DNA from 3 places in the Pectobacterium atrosepticum genome. Region 3 is predicted to be linked to each of the others. Evidence: predicted binding sites of a transcription regulator. Region 3 holds the regulator's gene; each other region holds the start of a gene.

Evidence for each region. The regulator PurR, encoded in region 3, represses purine synthesis genes. The targets are predictions, from matches to a motif close to CANGCAAACGTTTGCNTG.
Region 1: the regulator PurR is predicted to act here: its motif matches at 4,425-4,442, upstream of purH (bifunctional phosphoribosylaminoimidazolecarboxamide formyltransferase/IMP cyclohydrolase).
Region 2: the regulator PurR is predicted to act here: its motif matches at 4,888-4,905, upstream of GZ59_RS03330 (NCS2 family permease).

Annotation. Positions count from the first base shown of each region.
Region 1 is NZ_CP009125.1:280,786-286,921, forward strand. It holds gene GZ59_RS01260 (YjaG family protein) at 1-152, shown strand, start outside; gene hupA (nucleoid-associated protein HU-alpha) at 357-629, shown strand; gene GZ59_RS01270 (DUF1481 domain-containing protein) at 634-1,320, shown strand; gene purD (phosphoribosylamine--glycine ligase) at 1,389-2,675, opposite strand; gene purH (bifunctional phosphoribosylaminoimidazolecarboxamide formyltransferase/IMP cyclohydrolase) at 2,693-4,282, opposite strand; rRNA gene GZ59_RS01285 (16S ribosomal RNA) at 4,889-6,136, shown strand, end outside.
Region 2 is NZ_CP009125.1:735,315-741,450, reverse strand. It holds gene GZ59_RS03345 (sensor histidine kinase) at 1-332, opposite strand, end outside; gene GZ59_RS03340 (response regulator transcription factor) at 310-1,020, opposite strand; gene GZ59_RS03335 (Na+/H+ antiporter) at 1,379-3,025, opposite strand; gene GZ59_RS03330 (NCS2 family permease) at 3,419-4,774, opposite strand; gene GZ59_RS03325 (hypothetical protein) at 4,989-5,405, shown strand; gene lpxP (kdo(2)-lipid IV(A) palmitoleoyltransferase) at 5,717-6,136, opposite strand, start outside.
Region 3 is NZ_CP009125.1:2,923,406-2,929,541, forward strand. It holds gene GZ59_RS12880 (C40 family peptidase) at 1-577, shown strand, start outside; gene cydH (cytochrome bd-I oxidase subunit CydH) at 671-760, opposite strand; gene purR (HTH-type transcriptional repressor PurR) at 1,151-2,176, shown strand; gene cfa (cyclopropane fatty acyl phospholipid synthase) at 2,485-3,636, shown strand; gene GZ59_RS12895 (riboflavin synthase) at 3,698-4,333, opposite strand; gene GZ59_RS12900 (MATE family efflux transporter) at 4,582-5,955, shown strand; tRNA gene GZ59_RS12905 (tRNA-Val) at 6,116-6,136, shown strand, end outside.

The DNA of each region.
Region 1 (6,136 bases), 2.3 Mb from region 3:
TGCCTGCAATTGAAGAAGAATGGGATATCCAATGGGAGATTTTTCGCCTGTTGGCGGCCTGTGAAGAACGCGACATTGAGCTGATCAAAGGGCTCCGTTCCGATCTGCGCGAGGCCGGAAGTAGTAACATCGGGATAAATTTGCATCAATAACGCGATAAAACGTGATTTAAGGCCTGAAATGGCCTGTCTTAAGGCTTCACATTCGCACCCTGTCTGGTCTACATTTGGGGGGCGTAAAAAAAGTGGCTGTCGGTGCGTGTATGCAGGAGAGTGCTATTACACCCTAAAACGGGAAAGGGCATATCCGTCGCACTCGATGCTTAGCAAGCGATAAACACACTGTAAGGATAACTTATGAATAAGACTCAACTGATTGATGTAATTGCGGACAAAGCTGATCTGTCAAAAACACAGGCTAAAGCAGCTCTGGAATCAACTTTGGCGGCAATTACCGAGTCTCTGAAAGAAGGTGATGCAGTACAATTAGTTGGTTTTGGTACGTTTAAAGTCAACCATCGTAATGAGCGCACTGGCCGTAACCCACAAACCGGTAAAGAAATCAAAATTGCTGCTGCCAATGTGCCAGCGTTTGTTTCTGGCAAGGCTCTGAAAGACGCTGTTAAATAAGCCCATGCCGGTTAAAAGTTTAAGCAGAGGGGCGTTTTCGCCCCTTTTGCTTTTACGACGTTTGTGTGGCGCAGGCCTCGTACTTATTGCTGTCGTGGCCTGCAGTAGCCGCACTGCACCGCCGGACGTCTTCTCCAGCGGTTACGTTGCCGATCGTGGCATCGTGCGTTTGTGGCGTAAGGATGATGCGCAGGATACGACGGCACTGACCACCGTGTATAATCCGCTTCAGGGCAATGCTCTAGTGGTGACTCGCTATACGTTCCAACAGGATAAGCTACGCGAGATACAGCGTAATCAGCTCGGGACGCAAAAAGAAGATATGCGTTTGCGCTTTGCAGAGGATGGAACCGTCAGCTTTATGCAGCGGCAGCTTGCTGAAAGACGTGAGTCAGTTTCCGATGATGATGTCGCGCTCTATCAGTTTGATGCTAAACGTATGCTGGAATTGAGTGATGTTCTGCGTGCAGGAAAGGTGATGCTGAAGCAAGGGAAATGGCTGGAAGGGCAGGTTCAGTCTTGTGACGGTACGGTAGTTCGCCCTGATTTTGACAGAGACTCGCGCGAATGGATTGCGCAGCAAAAATCGCATGCAACGCGTCCCCTAAACGTAGCATGGCTGGAAGCACCTGAAGGAACGCAGCTATTGCTGGTGGTGGAAGATGACGTCTGCCAGTGGCAGCCTAAATAGCCATTAAAAAACCCGGATTTCTCCGGGCTTCAGTATTTATCAGATAATCGTTATCGGACCATCGTTTATCAGGCTTGCTCGCGCTCAATGGCACGGTAGCCGATGTCTTTGCGACAGAAGACCCCTTGCCACTGAATACCTGCTGCTATTTCATAAGCGCGTTGTTGTGCTTCAACCACGGTATTACCCAATGCAGTGACGCACAGTACTCGCCCGCCGTTGGTGACAACATTAATACCATTCAGCTTGGTGCCAGCATGGAAGACTTTGCCATCTTCGGCATCCTGCTGCGGTAAACCAGAAATAACATCACCCGTATTGTAGTCATCTGGGTAACCGCCTGCGGCCAATACCACGCCCAGAGACGGACGTTCATCCCAGACCGAATCTTTCTGATCCAGCGTGCCGTCACAGCCTGCCAGACACAGTTCCACCAGATCGGAGCGCAGGCGCAGCATAATTGGCTGTGTTTCTGGATCGCCAAAGCGACAGTTGAACTCGATCACTTTTGGCTGGCCATCGGCAGAAATCATCAGACCGGCATACAGGAAACCAACGTAGGTATTTCCCTCGGCGGCCATGCCGTTCACGGTCGGCCAAATCACCTGATCCATCACTCGCTGGTGGATTTCATCGGTCACGACTGGCGCTGGCGAATAAGCGCCCATACCACCGGTATTCGGGCCAGTATCTTTATCCCCTACGCGCTTATGATCCTGGCTGGTCGCCATCGGCAGCACGTTCTTGCCGTCCACCATCACGATGAAGCTCGCCTCTTCGCCATCAAGGAACTCTTCCACCACGATACGGTGTCCAGCATCCCCGAATGCATTACCTGCCAGCATATCCTGAATGGCGTTTTCCGCTTCCTGCAACGTCATCGCGACAATCACGCCCTTACCAGCGGCCAATCCGTCCGCCTTGATGACGATAGGCGCACCTTTACTGTGTACATAAGTCAGAGCAGGTTCCACTTCGGTGAAATTCTGGTATTCCGCTGACGGGATGTTATGGCGTGCCAGAAAATCTTTAGTAAAGGCTTTCGAGCCTTCTAGCTGTGCTGCTGCTTGTGACGGGCCAAAGATTTTTAGACCTGCACTCTGAAACGCATCCACAACACCGATAACTAACGGTGTTTCTGGGCCAACGATGGTTAAATCGATGTGGTTTTCCTGAGCAAAGGCGACTAACGCTGGAACATCGGTTGCGGAGATATCGACGTTGGTCAGCGCTGGTTCAAGTGCGGTACCTGCGTTTCCTGGAGCAACATAAACCTGTTTCGCCAACGGTGATTGTGCCGCTTTCCAGGCCAGCGCGTGTTCGCGTCCGCCATTACCAATTACTAAAATGTTCATTTCGGTCAGCTCCAGAATTAATGGCGGAAATGGCGCATGTCGGTAAAGATCATCGCAATGCCGTGTTCGTTGGCGGCAGCAATAACTTCATCATCACGAATAGACCCGCCCGGTTGGATCACGCAGCTAATGCCAACGGCTGCGGCAGCATCAATACCATCACGGAATGGGAAGAATGCATCAGAGGCCATGGCGGAACCTTTAACTTCCAGCCCTTCATCGGCCGCTTTGATTCCGGCGATTTTCGCGGAGTAAACGCGGCTCATCTGACCGGCACCTATTCCGATGGTCATGTTGTCGCGTGCGTACACAATTGCATTGGATTTAACGAATTTAGCCACTTTCCAGCAGAAGAGCGCATCGCGTAATTCCTGTTCGCTCGGCTGGCGTTCGGTCACGACACGCAGTTGAGACGTATCGACCATGCCCAAATCGCGATCCTGTACCAGTAAACCGCCGTTGACACGTTTGAAGTCCAGAGCCGGAACGCGTTGCTGCCAGCTACCACTGGTCAGGACGCGTACGTTTTGTTTGGCAGCAGTAACCTTTAACGCGGCATCACTGGCGGATGGCGCAATAATGACTTCGACAAACTGACGGCTGATGATGGCCTGTGCCGTTTCTTCATCCAGTTCGCGGTTGAAAGCGATAATGCCGCCGAATGCGGATGTTGGGTCGGTTTTATAGGCGCGATCGTAGGCATCAAGAATTGAGCCGCCAATTGCTACGCCGCACGGATTCGCGTGTTTAACGATAACGCAGGCTGGTTCGGCAAATTCCTTCACACATTCCAGCGCAGCATCGGTATCGGCGATGTTGTTATAAGACAGCGCTTTGCCTTGTAGCTGTGTAGAGGTGGCGACAGAGGCTTCGTGAATATTCTCTTCTATATAGAAGGCAGCTTGTTGATGACTGTTCTCGCCGTAGCGCATGTCCTGCTTTTTGATGTAGTTCAGGTTCAGCGTGCGGGGGAAGTGGCCAGATGGTTTATCGGTATCACCGTGGTAAGGCGGAACCAGTGCGCCAAAGTAGTTGGCAATCATGCTGTCGTAAGCGGCAGTATGCTCGAAGGCTTTAATGGCTAAATCGAAACGGGTTTCGTAGGTCAATGAACCTTCGTTAGCGTCGATTTCATTAATGATAGTGGTGTAGTCGCTGCTCTTGACCACGATTGCCACATCTTTATGGTTTTTGGCGGCGGAGCGTACCATCGTCGGGCCGCCGATATCGATGTTCTCAACCGCATCTTCTAATGTGCAGTTCTCACGGGCGACGGTCTGAGCGAACGGATACAGATTCACAACGACGATATCAATCGGTTTGATGTCGTGCTGCGTCATGATCGCATCATCTTGATCGCGTCGTCCCAGAATGCCGCCGTGTACTTTCGGGTGCAGAGTCTTTACACGCCCATCCATCATTTCTGGGAAACCGGTGTAGTCAGAGACTTCCGTCACGGCTAAGCCAGCATCGGCCAGCAAACGGGCGGTTCCACCTGTTGAAAGGAGCTCGACACCACGATGGGACAGAGCTTGAGCAAATTCGACAATACCTGCTTTGTCAGAAACGCTGAGCAGAGCGCGGCGAATTGGACGGCGTTGTTGCATGATGATGTTATCCCCTGGATTTGGGTAGTCAGTAAAGAACGGTATGTGAATATCGTCTTTGTCAGAGTAATAATTGCGGAATAAAGAGAAATATTCAGTTAGCGTTCGCAAAAATACGACGATTTTGAACGGGGTGAATTGTAGCGAAAACGTTTGCGTGATGCTCGTCAATTTTTGAGTAGAATGCTTTCTGTGGATAAGTTTGTGCAAAAATAGGTATAAGGTGGGGTTTTGCTGTGGAATGCAGCAAACAGTCATTTTTCTTTAAAATACCTATTGTCAGCGGGCGAGAAGTCCCTATAATGCGCATCCACTGACACGGCAACAGCGACTTACGAAGTTGGTGTGACAGAAAAGATTCAACGAAGGCAGTCAGTAATGACTTGACTTCACAGCGGAAAAGCATAATATATGCGGCCCGCGCCACGGAAGACGTGGCACTGCTCTTTAACAATATAATCAGACAATCTGTGTGGGCACTCACAAGACCGTATCTTAAACGATATAAAAAGTCTTGAAGAGTGAACAACAGTAAAATTCATTACGAATGAACAGTTACTAATTCTTTGAGCATCGCTGACGAGTTCAGCAAATCAAACAAATCTTAAATTGAAGAGTTTGATCATGGCTCAGATTGAACGCTGGCGGCAGGCCTAACACATGCAAGTCGAGCGGTAGCACAGAAGAGCTTGCTCTTTGGGTGACGAGCGGCGGACGGGTGAGTAATGTCTGGGAAACTGCCTGATGGAGGGGGATAACTACTGGAAACGGTAGCTAATACCGCATAACGTCTTCGGACCAAAGAGGGGGACCTTCGGGCCTCTTGCCATCAGATGTGCCCAGATGGGATTAGCTAGTAGGCGGGGTAATGGCCCACCTAGGCGACGATCCCTAGCTGGTCTGAGAGGATGACCAGCCACACTGGAACTGAGACACGGTCCAGACTCCTACGGGAGGCAGCAGTGGGGAATATTGCACAATGGGCGCAAGCCTGATGCAGCCATGCCGCGTGTGTGAAGAAGGCCTTCGGGTTGTAAAGCACTTTCAGCGGGGAGGAAGGCAGTAAGGTTAATAACCTTGCTGATTGACGTTACCCGCAGAAGAAGCACCGGCTAACTCCGTGCCAGCAGCCGCGGTAATACGGAGGGTGCAAGCGTTAATCGGAATGACTGGGCGTAAAGCGCACGCAGGCGGTCTGTTAAGTTGGATGTGAAATCCCCGGGCTTAACCTGGGAACTGCATTCAAAACTGACAGGCTAGAGTCTTGTAGAGGGGGGTAGAATTCCAGGTGTAGCGGTGAAATGCGTAGAGATCTGGAGGAATACCGGTGGCGAAGGCGGCCCCCTGGACAAAGACTGACGCTCAGGTGCGAAAGCGTGGGGAGCAAACAGGATTAGATACCCTGGTAGTCCACGCTGTAAACGATGTCGACTTGGAGGTTGTGCCCTTGAGGCGTGGCTTCCGGAGCTAACGCGTTAAGTCGACCGCCTGGGGAGTACGGCCGCAAGGTTAAAACTCAAATGAATTGACGGGGGCCCGCACAAGCGGTGGAGCATGTGGTTTAATTCGATGCAACGCGAAGAACCTTACCTACTCTTGACATCCAGAGAATTTGGCAGAGATGCCTTAGTGCCTTCGGGAACTCTGAGACAGGTGCTGCATGGCTGTCGTCAGCTCGTGTTGTGAAATGTTGGGTTAAGTCCCGCAACGAGCGCAACCCTTATCCTTTGTTGCCAGCGCGTAATGGCGGGAACTCAAAGGAGACTGCCGGTGATAAACCGGAGGAAGGTGGGGATGACGTCAAGTCATCATGGCCCTTACGAGTAGGGCTACACACGTGCTACAATGGCGTAT
Region 2 (6,136 bases), 2.2 Mb from region 3:
TCACCCTTCGCTCGATTATCCTGTCGTAATTGCGCAATCAGGCTATCGGCATTGGTTAAACGCGACTGCATCGAGTAATCATAAATATTACCCAGAATAACTTCACGGACATGCGTTCGAATCAGCGTTTCGCTTAATGAACTGAAGCCAACAATACACATCAGCATCATCAATAAGAACAGAAAAACAATGGTTATTGCCTGACGAAAATTAGAGGTACATAAAAAACCGGGGTATTGGCTTGCCCCTAGTAATTGCCAGTGTTTTATTTTTATCTGCCAGCGCTGCCCCAGCTTCTTTATTTTTATTTTATTCAGCGTGGCTGCCAACATCAGTTTTGTCCTTATCTACCGCGCCTAATGCGTAGCCCATCGCTCTCAGCGTTTTAATTAATGGACGAGGGAATCCTTTATCAATTTTCGCCCGCAGCTTTGACATATGAACGTCGATCAGATTGGTCTGCGGATCAAAATTGTAGCCCCATACTCGCTCTAACAGCATCGTGCGAGTAATCGCTTGCCCCGGGTTTTCCATCAATATAATCAGTAACTTGATTTCTTTATCGGTCAAATCGATACGCTTGGTACCGCGCCATGCTACGCGCTGCATACGGTCAAGTTGCAGATCTTCAAAAATCAGCATGGAAGGATTATCAGCATGACGTTTACCGCGTCGCGCCATAATATCCAGACGTAATCTAAGCTCATTAAAATTAAAAGGCTTGCCGAGATAATCTTCTGCACCCAGCTCTAACCCCATCACCCGATCGACATCACGATCCAGCGCCGAGAGCAGCATAATAGGCGGATGACGTGAGCCTTGTAATTCACGTAATACCGTAAATCCATCCATGATAGGGAGCATTCTGTCCAACAGAACGACATCATAAACTTCATCCTTGATCGCTTTTAATGCGTGTGCGCCATCGTGCACCATCCGGCAAGAATGGCCGTGGGAATGTAATTTAGACCCGAGCCAATGGCACAGCACAGAATCATCATCAACCACTAATACACGCATAACTTTCCCCTATAAACGTGGCTTATTACCTAATTAATTCAGGGTTAATGTCCGTTTATTTTTTATCTGGTCTTTCAAACAGCCATTCACCCCACGCGGTTCTGATACCGTGCGGGCCGTTTTTTATTTCTGGTTTTCTACTTCTTAGCTTTTTACTTAGGATTTCTATACTGCTAAGAAAAATCCTACGGATAATAACAATCATTATCATTTAGTGACAAGCAGTTTACAATCACCTGACACAGTTCTTAGGTTAGGCGTATAAAAAACATCCCCATCGCTTACGCCATGGGGATGCAGAGGAAGGAAAGAGAAGAGAAAGAAATCAACGCGGTAGCGGGGAGCGCCTCACTGCGTCTTACTCATTTTCGATCAAGAGCGCTTCCATCAGATCGAGGTCGCGCAGCATTTTTTGCAACGTTTCATTGCTGATCTGCTGCGTGGCGCGTAAGTGATACAGCTCTGCACGCTCGGAATTCAGGGCAGTCAGGCGAAAACGCCGCTCCAGATTCTCAATCAACAGACCGTTTTCAGGATCGTCTTTATTGATTAGCCGTCGACGTAGGTTACCGATGACACGTGCGCTGACTTCTTTCAGCACCTGCTCATCAATGTTTTCCTCTCGATCGGCTGCCAGACGCTCCTCCATTTTGTGCATGCTTTTGATCGCCACTTCCGCCACGGCCATCCGCGCCATGCGGATTTCTTTGGCATGCGCCGCTTTGTCCGCCACCACCACACCGCGCAGCAGAAACGGTAGCGCCAGTACGCCACACAGCAGAGAAAACAAAATGACGCCCGTGGCGATAAACACCAGTTGATAGCGTGATGGGAACGCCGTGCCGTCAGTCAGCAACAGCGGAATAGACAGCACCCCCGCCAACGTAATCGCCCCTCGCACGCCGGCAAAGGAAGCGATCCACAGCTCACGCGTGGAAAATTCGGCGAAGACCATAGGGCGCTTTTTTTGGATGTGCACACTGTATGTTCTCATCACCCATAGCCAGCTGAAACGCAGTAACAGCAAGGCACCATAGATGATCGCGATATCGGTAAACAGCATCCAGGTTTCAACCGTTGGGTCCAGCTCTGCCTGCGTAACCGACGTTTCCAGAATGTCCGGCAATTGCAGGCCGAGCATGATGAACACCATGCCGTTGAACACAAATTCCAACATCGACCACACGCCGTTGGCACGCATTCTCATCGTGAGTGGCGCGCTACGAATCACACCCGACTGGCCGATCGTCATCCCCGCCGCTACCGCAGCCAAAATGCCCGACACACCGATGTGTTCAGCAATCAGATACGACGCAAAAGGCAGCAGCAGCAGCAGTACGATCTGCGTTGCAGCATCATCACCACTCCAGCGGCTAATAACGCGCAGCGATTTACCGAATATCCAGGTCACACCGACGCCCGCCAGCAGCCCGCCCAGCGCGACCTGAACAAATTCCAGCGTCGCACCGGAAACCGTAAATACCATCGTGCCCATCGCAATAGCGACAGCAAACTTCAGCGACACCAGGCCGGACGCATCGTTCATCAACGCTTCGCCCTGCAAAATGCCCATCAGTTTTTTCGGAATACGACCTTCGCCTACGATGCCAGACAGCGCGACAGCATCCGTCGGCGACAGTACAGCAGCCAGCGCAAAAGCGGCGATCAGCGGCATCCCTGGCACCATCCAGTAGATGAAATAGCCGATGCCAACCACGGTAATCAGAACCAGAACCAGCGCCAGACCGATAATCTCTCGACCGTGTCTCAGGAACTCACGCGTGGGTGTCTTCCAACCGTCGGCAAACAGCAGCGGCGGAATGAAAAGCACCATAAACAGTTCAGGATTGAAATCAACGTGCAACCCGAACTGGGGCCAGGCGAGGATGGCACCCAGCGCGATTTGCATTAAAGGCAGAGGAACTTGAAAAGGTAAAATGCGCGTAACTACCCCGGAAAGGGATACAACCAGGGTCAAAATAAGAATCGTAAAAAATATTTCCATGCTTTCCTTAGACGTACTCCTAAATCAAAAAACTCTGCCTGCGAGCGCGTGAATTGCCCTTACATATTTAACGCATTTAGTCCGGTATGAAAATGGATTTCTGGGTAAAGAAGAGAGGTTTCCTCCTAAATAATTCAAGCTGCAAGAAGGCGGCGACACAGCGAATCCCCGGGAGCTTACATCAGTAAGTGACTGGGGTGAGCGAGGAAAGCCAACGCACATGCGGTTTGAAGTATGACGGATAATTACTTTATTGATTATCACACAAGTAACATCAACCCAAAGCCAATAAAAGGGCACATAAAATCGCGTTTGACGTAGGTAATGAGAGAGGAAGGAAAAACGGGGAATTACAGACCTTCTGGACGGAGCCAGAAGGTCTGCGGGAAGGGATTACAGCGCCCAGCCGCCAGCGTAGAACGCTACCAGCGCGACAGCGATAATCACTGTACCAATGTTCAGTTTACGCCATTCGCCGGAGCAGATGCGTCCGAGTACCAGTGCACCAAAGCCCAGCATGATGCCGGTCACGATGTTACAGGTCAGTACGATGAATACGGCACATACCAAACCGGACATCGCATCAACGAAATCATCAAAGTTCAGTTTGGAGACGTTGCCCAGCATCAGCAGACCAACGTACATCAGCGCTGGCGCGGTGGCATAGCCGGGAACCAGATACGCTAGCGGGGATACAAAGAGCAGCAGTAGGAACAGCACACCGACTACCGTTGCCGTTAAGCCAGTTTTACCACCAGCCGCCGTACCTGCTGCGGATTCGATGTAGACCGCCGCTGGTGACGTCCCGACCAGACTGCAAAAAATGCTGCTCACGGAGTCTGCGGTGAGTGCTTTACCACCGTTGATGATTTGCCCGTCTTTATCCAGCAGATTCGCCTGTCCGGCTACCGCACGAATCGTACCCGTAGCATCAAACACCGCTGTCATTACCAGTGCCAACACGCTTGGCAGAACCAGCGGCTGCAACGCACCCATGATATCCAGACTGAAGATCAGCGACGAACCGTCAGCCGCCGTTAGACTCGGCAATGCAAAGAAGCCAGCATATTTTACGTTTGGATCAAAAATCAGTCCCAGAATAGAGATCACCACGATAACCAGCAAAATACCGCCCGGTACGCGACGTTTCTCTAAACCGATGGTCGCCGCTAGCCCCAGCAGAGACATAATAACGGGGAAAGAAGTGAAATTACCCAGCGCAACCGGCAGGCCGTCAATCGGGTTTTTTACCACCAGACCTACACCGTTGGCGGCAATAATCAGCAGGAACAGACCGATACCAATCCCTGTACCGTGCGCTACGCCCAGCGGCAGGTTACGCAAGATCCAGGAACGGATGCCCGTGACGGAAATGATGGTAAACAGCACGCCCATCAGGAAGATTGCCCCCAGCGCCACGGGAATACTGATTTGCTGCCCCAGCACCAGACTGAACGCGGTGAATGCGGTCAGAGAAATCGCACAACCAATCGCCATCGGCAGATTGGCCCACAACCCCATCAGCAGCGATCCCAGCCCCGCAACCAGACAGGTCGCAACGAACACGGCCGTCGGCGGGAAGCCAGCCTTGCCCAGCATACTCGGCACCACAATCACCGAGTAAACCATGGCCAGGAACGTCGTTAGGCCTGCTAACACTTCCTGACGCACGTTGCTGCCGCGCTGTGTAATTTTGAAAAAAGCATCAAGCGAGCCTTGCGAGCCAGCCTGACGGGTGGTGTTTGACATGGTGGTATCCCCTGAAATGTCATTATTATTTAAGATCAATTCTGAACGGTTCCCGCAGCCTTGCCCCGCGAGCGCACCAACATCACTGGCGCACCATGAACCGTATGGTCACGCACGCAAACGATTAGCTCGCTGAATGCAGAACCGGAAAACGTTACTGTCTCAAGACATTGTCGAATAAAAACAGGCGGCACTAAACAAGCCGGATAAAACGGTGCCAGACAATGCGAAGCGCACGATTATCCCGCTTACCCCGCGCTTATTTCAACTGCTAATCGAGACAATTTACCTATCTCACATCATCTTTCCGATAAGGAAATGCGCAACTCGTACAGGTAACATTCAATCAGGCAAGCCGCTGAAAACGCGCCAGTATGAAGAAAAAGCAGAAAGGGTTCTTAGACGGAAATCAAAACAGCGGTTTACTCCTCACAAACTGCTCGTTCATTTTTTTGTGATTCACATCACAAAAAAGTTGACCGTCCGTATCTGTGCGAGTATTCTTAAAAACGTGAGCAGCATCACAGAAAACAAATCAACGAACAACGAGGAAATGACCATGAAACTGCTAAACAAAATCATCGCTATGTTTGAAAACATCAACATCAACTTTGGTACTTTCAACCAATAATTATTTAAGAATCGTGGGGATAAAAAAGATGCGCGTTGTCCGCAAAATCAATCAAATATTAAAAGCGTTGGGCAAAACCTATCGCGGTGTTAACCCCCACGCTATCTTCCGTTAATCGTACTCGTGTACGTTAACCACCCTAAAATGGCTGCCATCCGGTAGCCATTTTTGTTTGTACACCTTTATTGTTTCTAGACCTTTTTTCTACACCATGCGTAACTGATTCTGCTCACTATGCAGTGATGGCACCGAAGCGCCATCCGATGTCACACGTGTTTGCGCTATCTCACGATTATCCTTCACTACGCCCATCAGGCATAGAGTGACACTTCGCCTGCCGGACGAGTTTTAAAGCGGCGATGCAGCCAGAGATATTGTTCAGGTGCACGCATGATTTCTTTCTCAATCACCTTATTAATGTAGCAGGCCGCAGCTTGTTCATCATGATAAGGATAATCCTGTAATTCAGGCTGAATCACCAGTTGATAACCCAAAGCATCAGGCTTACGAATCAGCACCGTTGTCATCATCGCGGGTTTTGCCAGACGACTGATGGTGTAGGTACCGCTGGTGGTCGCCGCATTTTTCACCGCAAAGAACGGCGCAAACACGCTGCCTTTAGGGCCGTAATCCTGATCGGGAGCGAACCATACCGCTTCACCACGCTTCAGTGCTTGCACCATGCCACGCAGATCTTTACGGTCGATCATCGCTTTGTTCGAACGTGAACG
Region 3 (6,136 bases):
GCTAGTGAAGAAAAACCTTAAAAAGCTGAAATCTGAAGAAGAAAAGCAGACGACTGCACAGGTCAGAGTCAAAACAGGGTTAAAGAAGACGGCCCTCAAAGGAAAGTTGGATAAAAATCCTTCTCCTACAGAAAAAGGAATGACGCTCAGCGCGGCGCATAAAAAACGCTATCAGCATGCCAAAACAACAGCAATGAATAAGTTGATGAGCCAAATAGGTAAACCTTATCACTGGGGCGGCTCATCTCCCTTTACCGGATTTGACTGTAGCGGGCTGGTTTATTACGCCTATAAAGATGTCGTCAAGATACAAATCCCGCGCACCGCAAATGAAATGTACCACCTGCGTGATGCTGCGCCGATTAAAAAGAGCGAGCTGGAAAGTGGCGATCTCGTCTTCTTCCGCATCAATAACCGTGGCGCTGCCGATCACGTTGGGGTTTATCTGGGAGAAGGGAAATTTATCCAGTCGCCGCGTACAGGCTCAGATATTCGTATCAGCAAGTTGAGTGAAGATTATTGGCAGGAGCACTACGTTGGCGCGCGTCGCGTCGTTACGCCACAGACGATTCGTTAAGCAGATTATACCGGTTATACCCTAAATAATTCAGACACGTTTATGCACCACAAACGTGTCTGAATGCCAACCAGCGGCGGAAGCACCGATCGGTTAATTCAGCACCGCGATAAAGCTAAATGCGATGATCACAGCCAACGAACCAACGGTTGTCAGCAAAGACATTTTCAGATTTGTATCCATAAACCACTCCTTATTAGCGAACAAGTTTCATCTGAAACTTCATCTAAAAAAAGACACCACCATTCACAGCAGAACCCACGCAGGTGGTTAAAACTACAAATAATAGGGTTATTACGATTCTTTCATAATTCTAGCGAAAAATCTCGGACGAATGCATCACTAATAGTATAAATTAGCCCTTTCACTTTCATGATAAATCGGACACAATCCGCTGTTTATGAAAGCGCTGCGTATCAGTCGAAAAACGTCAACCCAGACCCCTTCGGTATAACATTCGGCATTCTCCTTCTGAAATCCTGTTTTTTAGCTTAGAAGAAGAACTTTAAACGTAGGCAAACGATTAACAATATACTTACGTCTGTAACAGGTAAGTTCAGGAGTCATTTTTAGATGGCAACGATTAAAGATGTGGCAAAACGTGCTGGCGTTTCCACCACAACCGTATCGCACGTGATCAATAAAACACGTTTCGTCGCCGAAGAGACCAAGGCAGCCGTCAGGGCAGCAATCAAAGAATTGCACTATTCGCCCAGCGCCGTCGCTCGCAGCCTCAAAGTTAATCACACTAAATCTATTGGCTTGCTGGCAACATCCAGCGAAGCGCCCTACTTCGCCGAGATCATTGAAGCTGTCGAAAACAGCTGTTATGCCAAAGGTTACACGTTGGTGCTGTGTAATTCTCATAATGACATTGGCAAACAGCGCGCCTATCTTTCTATGTTGGCGCAAAAACGCGTCGATGGCCTGTTGGTGATGTGCGCAGAATACCCGCCGGAGCTATTGGGCATGCTGGAAGATTATCGCAGCATTCCAATGGTCGTTATGGATTGGGGACAAATGCACAACGATTTCACCGATACGATTATCGATAACGCCTTTGAAGGCGGTTATATGGCGGGCCGCTACCTAATTGAACGCGGCCATCGGGATATCGGTGCCATCCCCGGCATTCAAGAGCGCAACACGGGCAGCGGACGCTATCTCGGCTTTTTAAAAGCGTTGAAGGAAGCTGATATCACCGTGCGCAATGAATGGGTTGTTCAGGGTGATTTCGAACCGGAATCCGGCTACAAAGCCATGCATCAGATTCTCGCGCAGAAACAGCGACCTACGGCCGTATTCTGCGGTGGCGATATCATGGCGATGGGTGCCATCTGTGCAGCCGACGAACTGGGTTTGCGCGTACCGCAGGATATTTCAGTGATCGGCTATGACAACGTGCGCCACGCGCGCTTCTTTACGCCAGCCCTGACCACCATCCACCAGCCGAAAGAACGCCTGGGCCAATCCGCATTTTCTATGCTGCTGGATCGCATTACCAGTAAGCGAGAAGATGCGCACGTCATTGAAGTTCACCCGACGCTGATTGAACGCCGTTCGGTTGCCGACGGCCCGTTCCGCGATTATCGCCGCTAACCCCGACGACGCAATACAGACGGTTTTTCTATTCCTGCCCGCTTTCCCTCTCTGCTTGCTTCAGCCAATTTTCTTGTATATTGGCTGGAGCAACTCTAAACTGAACCCTGCGTTTCAGTTTCACTGATAAAACCAAAATAGCGATAGCCGCACGTCAGTAAGCAGGTCCGTGTTTTTTGCCAATGAGCTCCTGTTTACGTGCAAATTTCTTCTTCATTTTTCTCTGGTGACAGCCGATACGTCGGCTGCAGTAAGTGCTGTCCAGGTGTTTTACGATACTTTTATACGTGAAAAGTTAAGGAGACATGATGGGATTACCTTATGCAGAAGAATGGGATCACGATACCGCGCCTTGGTTCCACATAATGCAGGACATGTTGGCCACCGCAGATATCACGATCAACGGTACTCGCCCTTTTGATATCCACGTTACCCATCCCCGCTTTTTTAAACGCGTCTTGCGAGAAGGTTCGCTGGGATTAGGTGAAAGCTATATGGACGGATGGTGGGAGTGTGAACGGCTGGATATGTTTTTCCATCGTGTCCTGCGCGCAGGACTAGGAAATACGTTACCTCGCCGCCTGCACGATCTTACACGAGTCGCCATTTCCCGCGTCACTAATTTGCAGTCCCGCAGACGCGCTCAGGTTGTCGGCAAAGCACATTACGATTTAGGTAATGACCTCTTTACCCTGATGCTGGATCCCTACATGCAATATTCCTGCGCTTATTGGAAACAGGCACACACGCTGGAACAGGCGCAGGAAAACAAACTCACCATGATTTGCGAAAAACTCCAGCTAAAATCAGGGATGACGCTGCTGGATATCGGCTGCGGCTGGGGCGGGCTTGCTGAGTTCGCGGCGCGGCGCTACGGTGTCTCCGTTTACGGCATCACCATTTCCAGAGAACAGCAGATGCTGGCGCAACAGCGCTGTCAGGATCTTGACGTCACCATTGCGCTACAAGACTACCGCGATCTGAACCAGCAATTCGATAGGATCGCCTCTGTTGGCATGTTTGAACACGTCGGCCCGCGTAACTATGACACTTACTTTCGCATGGCAAAACGCAATCTTAAGCCCGATGGACTCTTCCTGCTACATACTATCGGTGCCAATAAGACCAACCCGCACATTGATCCCTGGATTCACAAATACATATTCCCCAACGGCTGCATTCCATCCATACAGCATATCGCGCAGGCGAGTGAGCCTTACATGGTAATGGAAGACTGGCACAACTTCGGCGCCGATTACGATCGCACATTAATGGCGTGGCATACGCGCTTTCAGCAAGGGTGGCCCCAGCTTTCTACACGCTATACCGCCCGCTTTCGTCGGATGTTTAGCTACTATCTGAACGCGTGTGCAGGAACGTTCAGAGCCAGAGAGCTTCAGCTCTGGCAGATCGTATTCAGTATCAATGGGATTGATGGTGGATTACGCGTTTCACGCTGAGAGAAACGAGAAAACCGGATGATATTGTTCATCCGGTTTACAAAAAGAGGCAACGCAGGGATTACTCTTCGTTGACGAGCTCGTTCGCCTGCTTGCTGGCTAACACGCGTTCTACCGTGTCGACCACGGCCTGCGTTTGCGGGTCGATTTCAATATTGATGCGATTCCCCAGTCGTTTCTGTCCCAGCGTTGTGCGGTTCAACGTTTCTGGAATTAAATGCACGCAGAAACGTCCGCGGGTCACTTCTCCAACAGTCAGACTAATGCCATCAATCCCGACGAAGCCTTTATGCAGCACGTATTTCATCAGCGCTTCATCTGCCAGGCGGAACCAAATCTGATGATTGTTTTCTGAAATCTGAATCTTGACCACTTCTGCCGTACACATAATATGTCCCGACATGACGTGCCCGCCGATCTCATCGCCAAATTTCGCGGCTCGCTCAATATTCACGACATCACCTTCATGAATATCGCCCAGATTTGTTAGCCGCAGCGTTTCTTTCATGAGATCAAAACTGACGCGATCGCCATCAATTGCCGTTACCGTCAGGCAGCAGCCATTGTGCGCCACTGATGCACCGGGCGTAAGCCCTGGCAGTAGGTCGGGTGGGAGTTGAATAACGTGAGTACGAAAGTTGGATTTTTCTTCAATCGACACCACTGGCGCGGTGCCCTGAACAATACCGGTAAACATGCAGTTTGCCTCTTAAAAACAAAGAAATGACTGTATGCAGTGTGCCCGATATTCTGTGGAAAACCAAACCGGAATACCGAGCGTCAAACGCTACCGAAACCGCAGCGTAACAAAAAGAATATATTCTCTTTCAAGCTGGTTTACTTTTATTAAGTCGTTACAATAACACTCTCGTTTTATTCTTGACGTTTTCCATATCCAGATTATTCATCCCGCTAGCAAAATTAAGTCATTCAAGGAAGGTATCCGTGCAACAGTATCTGACAGAAGCGCGTAAATTATCGGCGCTTGCTGTTCCTGTCATTATTGCGCAAGTGTCCCAAACGTCGATGGGTGTGGTTGACACCATCATGGCAGGTGCTTATAGCGCCACCGATATGGCCGCCGTCGCAGTGGGAACCTCTATCTGGCTACCCGCCATTCTTTTTGGTCACGGTCTGTTATTAGCGTTAACCCCCGTTGTCGCACAGCTCAACGGTTCTGGCCGACGCGATCGCATCTCTCATCAGGTGCGACAATCTTTTTTCCTGGCCGCCATCATTTCTGTGTTAACGATGCTGGTGCTGTATCAGGGTGAATATGCCATCAATCTGATGAGCAACGACTCGCCGGAACTGGCTGCAAAAGCCATTGGTTATCTGCATGCGCTGCTGTGGGGCGTTCCCGGCTATCTGTTCTATCAGGTGTTGCGCTGCCAGTGTGAAGGGCTGTCCAAAACCTACCCTGGCATGATGATTGGGTTCATCGGGCTATTAATCAACATCCCGATCAACTATATCTTTATCCACGGTAAATTTGGCATGCCCGAGCTAGGTGGCGTCGGTTGTGGCGTGGCTACCGCATCGGTTTACTGGATCATGATGCTGTTAATGATGCTTTATACCCGACGTGCTTCCTGGTTACGCGATATCCGCCTTCATCGCCCAGCATTCCGACCGGATTTTACCGTACTAAAGCGCCTATTTGGCCTCGGCTTACCCATTGCGCTGGCACTGCTTTTTGAAGTTACGCTGTTTGCAGTGGTGGCACTGTTAGTGTTACCGCTAGGCGTCGTCAATGTGGCCGGTCACCAGATTGCCCTGAACTTCAGTTCACTGATGTTCGTCCTTCCGCTCTCGGTTGGCGTTGCTACGACCATCCGAGTCGGGCACCGCTTAGGGGAAGGTTCAGTTGAGAATGCCCGTATTGCCGCGCACACTGGTATCATGGCTGGCGTGGCGTTAGCCTGCTGCACGGCAATTTTTACCACGCTGCTACGTGAGCCTATCGCCCTGCTCTACAATCAGGATCCACTGGTGGTGGCAATGGCCTCTCAGCTCATGCTGTTGGCTGCCGTTTATCAAATTTCCGATGCTGTTCAGGTGATCGGCACTGGCGTATTACGTGGCTATAAAGATACCCGTTCGATTTTCTATATTACCTTTGTCGCGTATTGGGTGTTGGGGTTACCGAGCGGCTACCTACTAGCGTTGACGGATGTTATCGTGCCGCGCATGGGGCCTGCGGGGTTTTGGTGCGGTTTCATCATTGGCCTAACGGCAGCAGCGGTGATGATGGTGACGCGAATTCGTTTTCTTCAGCGCCAGCCTGCCGCACGAATTTTAGCGCGAGCCGCCCGCTAGCTAACGTTTCACTCAGGTATTGTCGAAAAAAACGGCGGAACGGATACAAGCTCAGCAATCACGCTGGCAAGCGCACAAAATTGCATTTTTCCGCTTGCCAGTTTTTACCTTGATCGCTACTATTCGTCCCGCTGTCAGACAGGCAGCGAGGTATCTAAATGCGTTCATAGCTCAGTTGGTT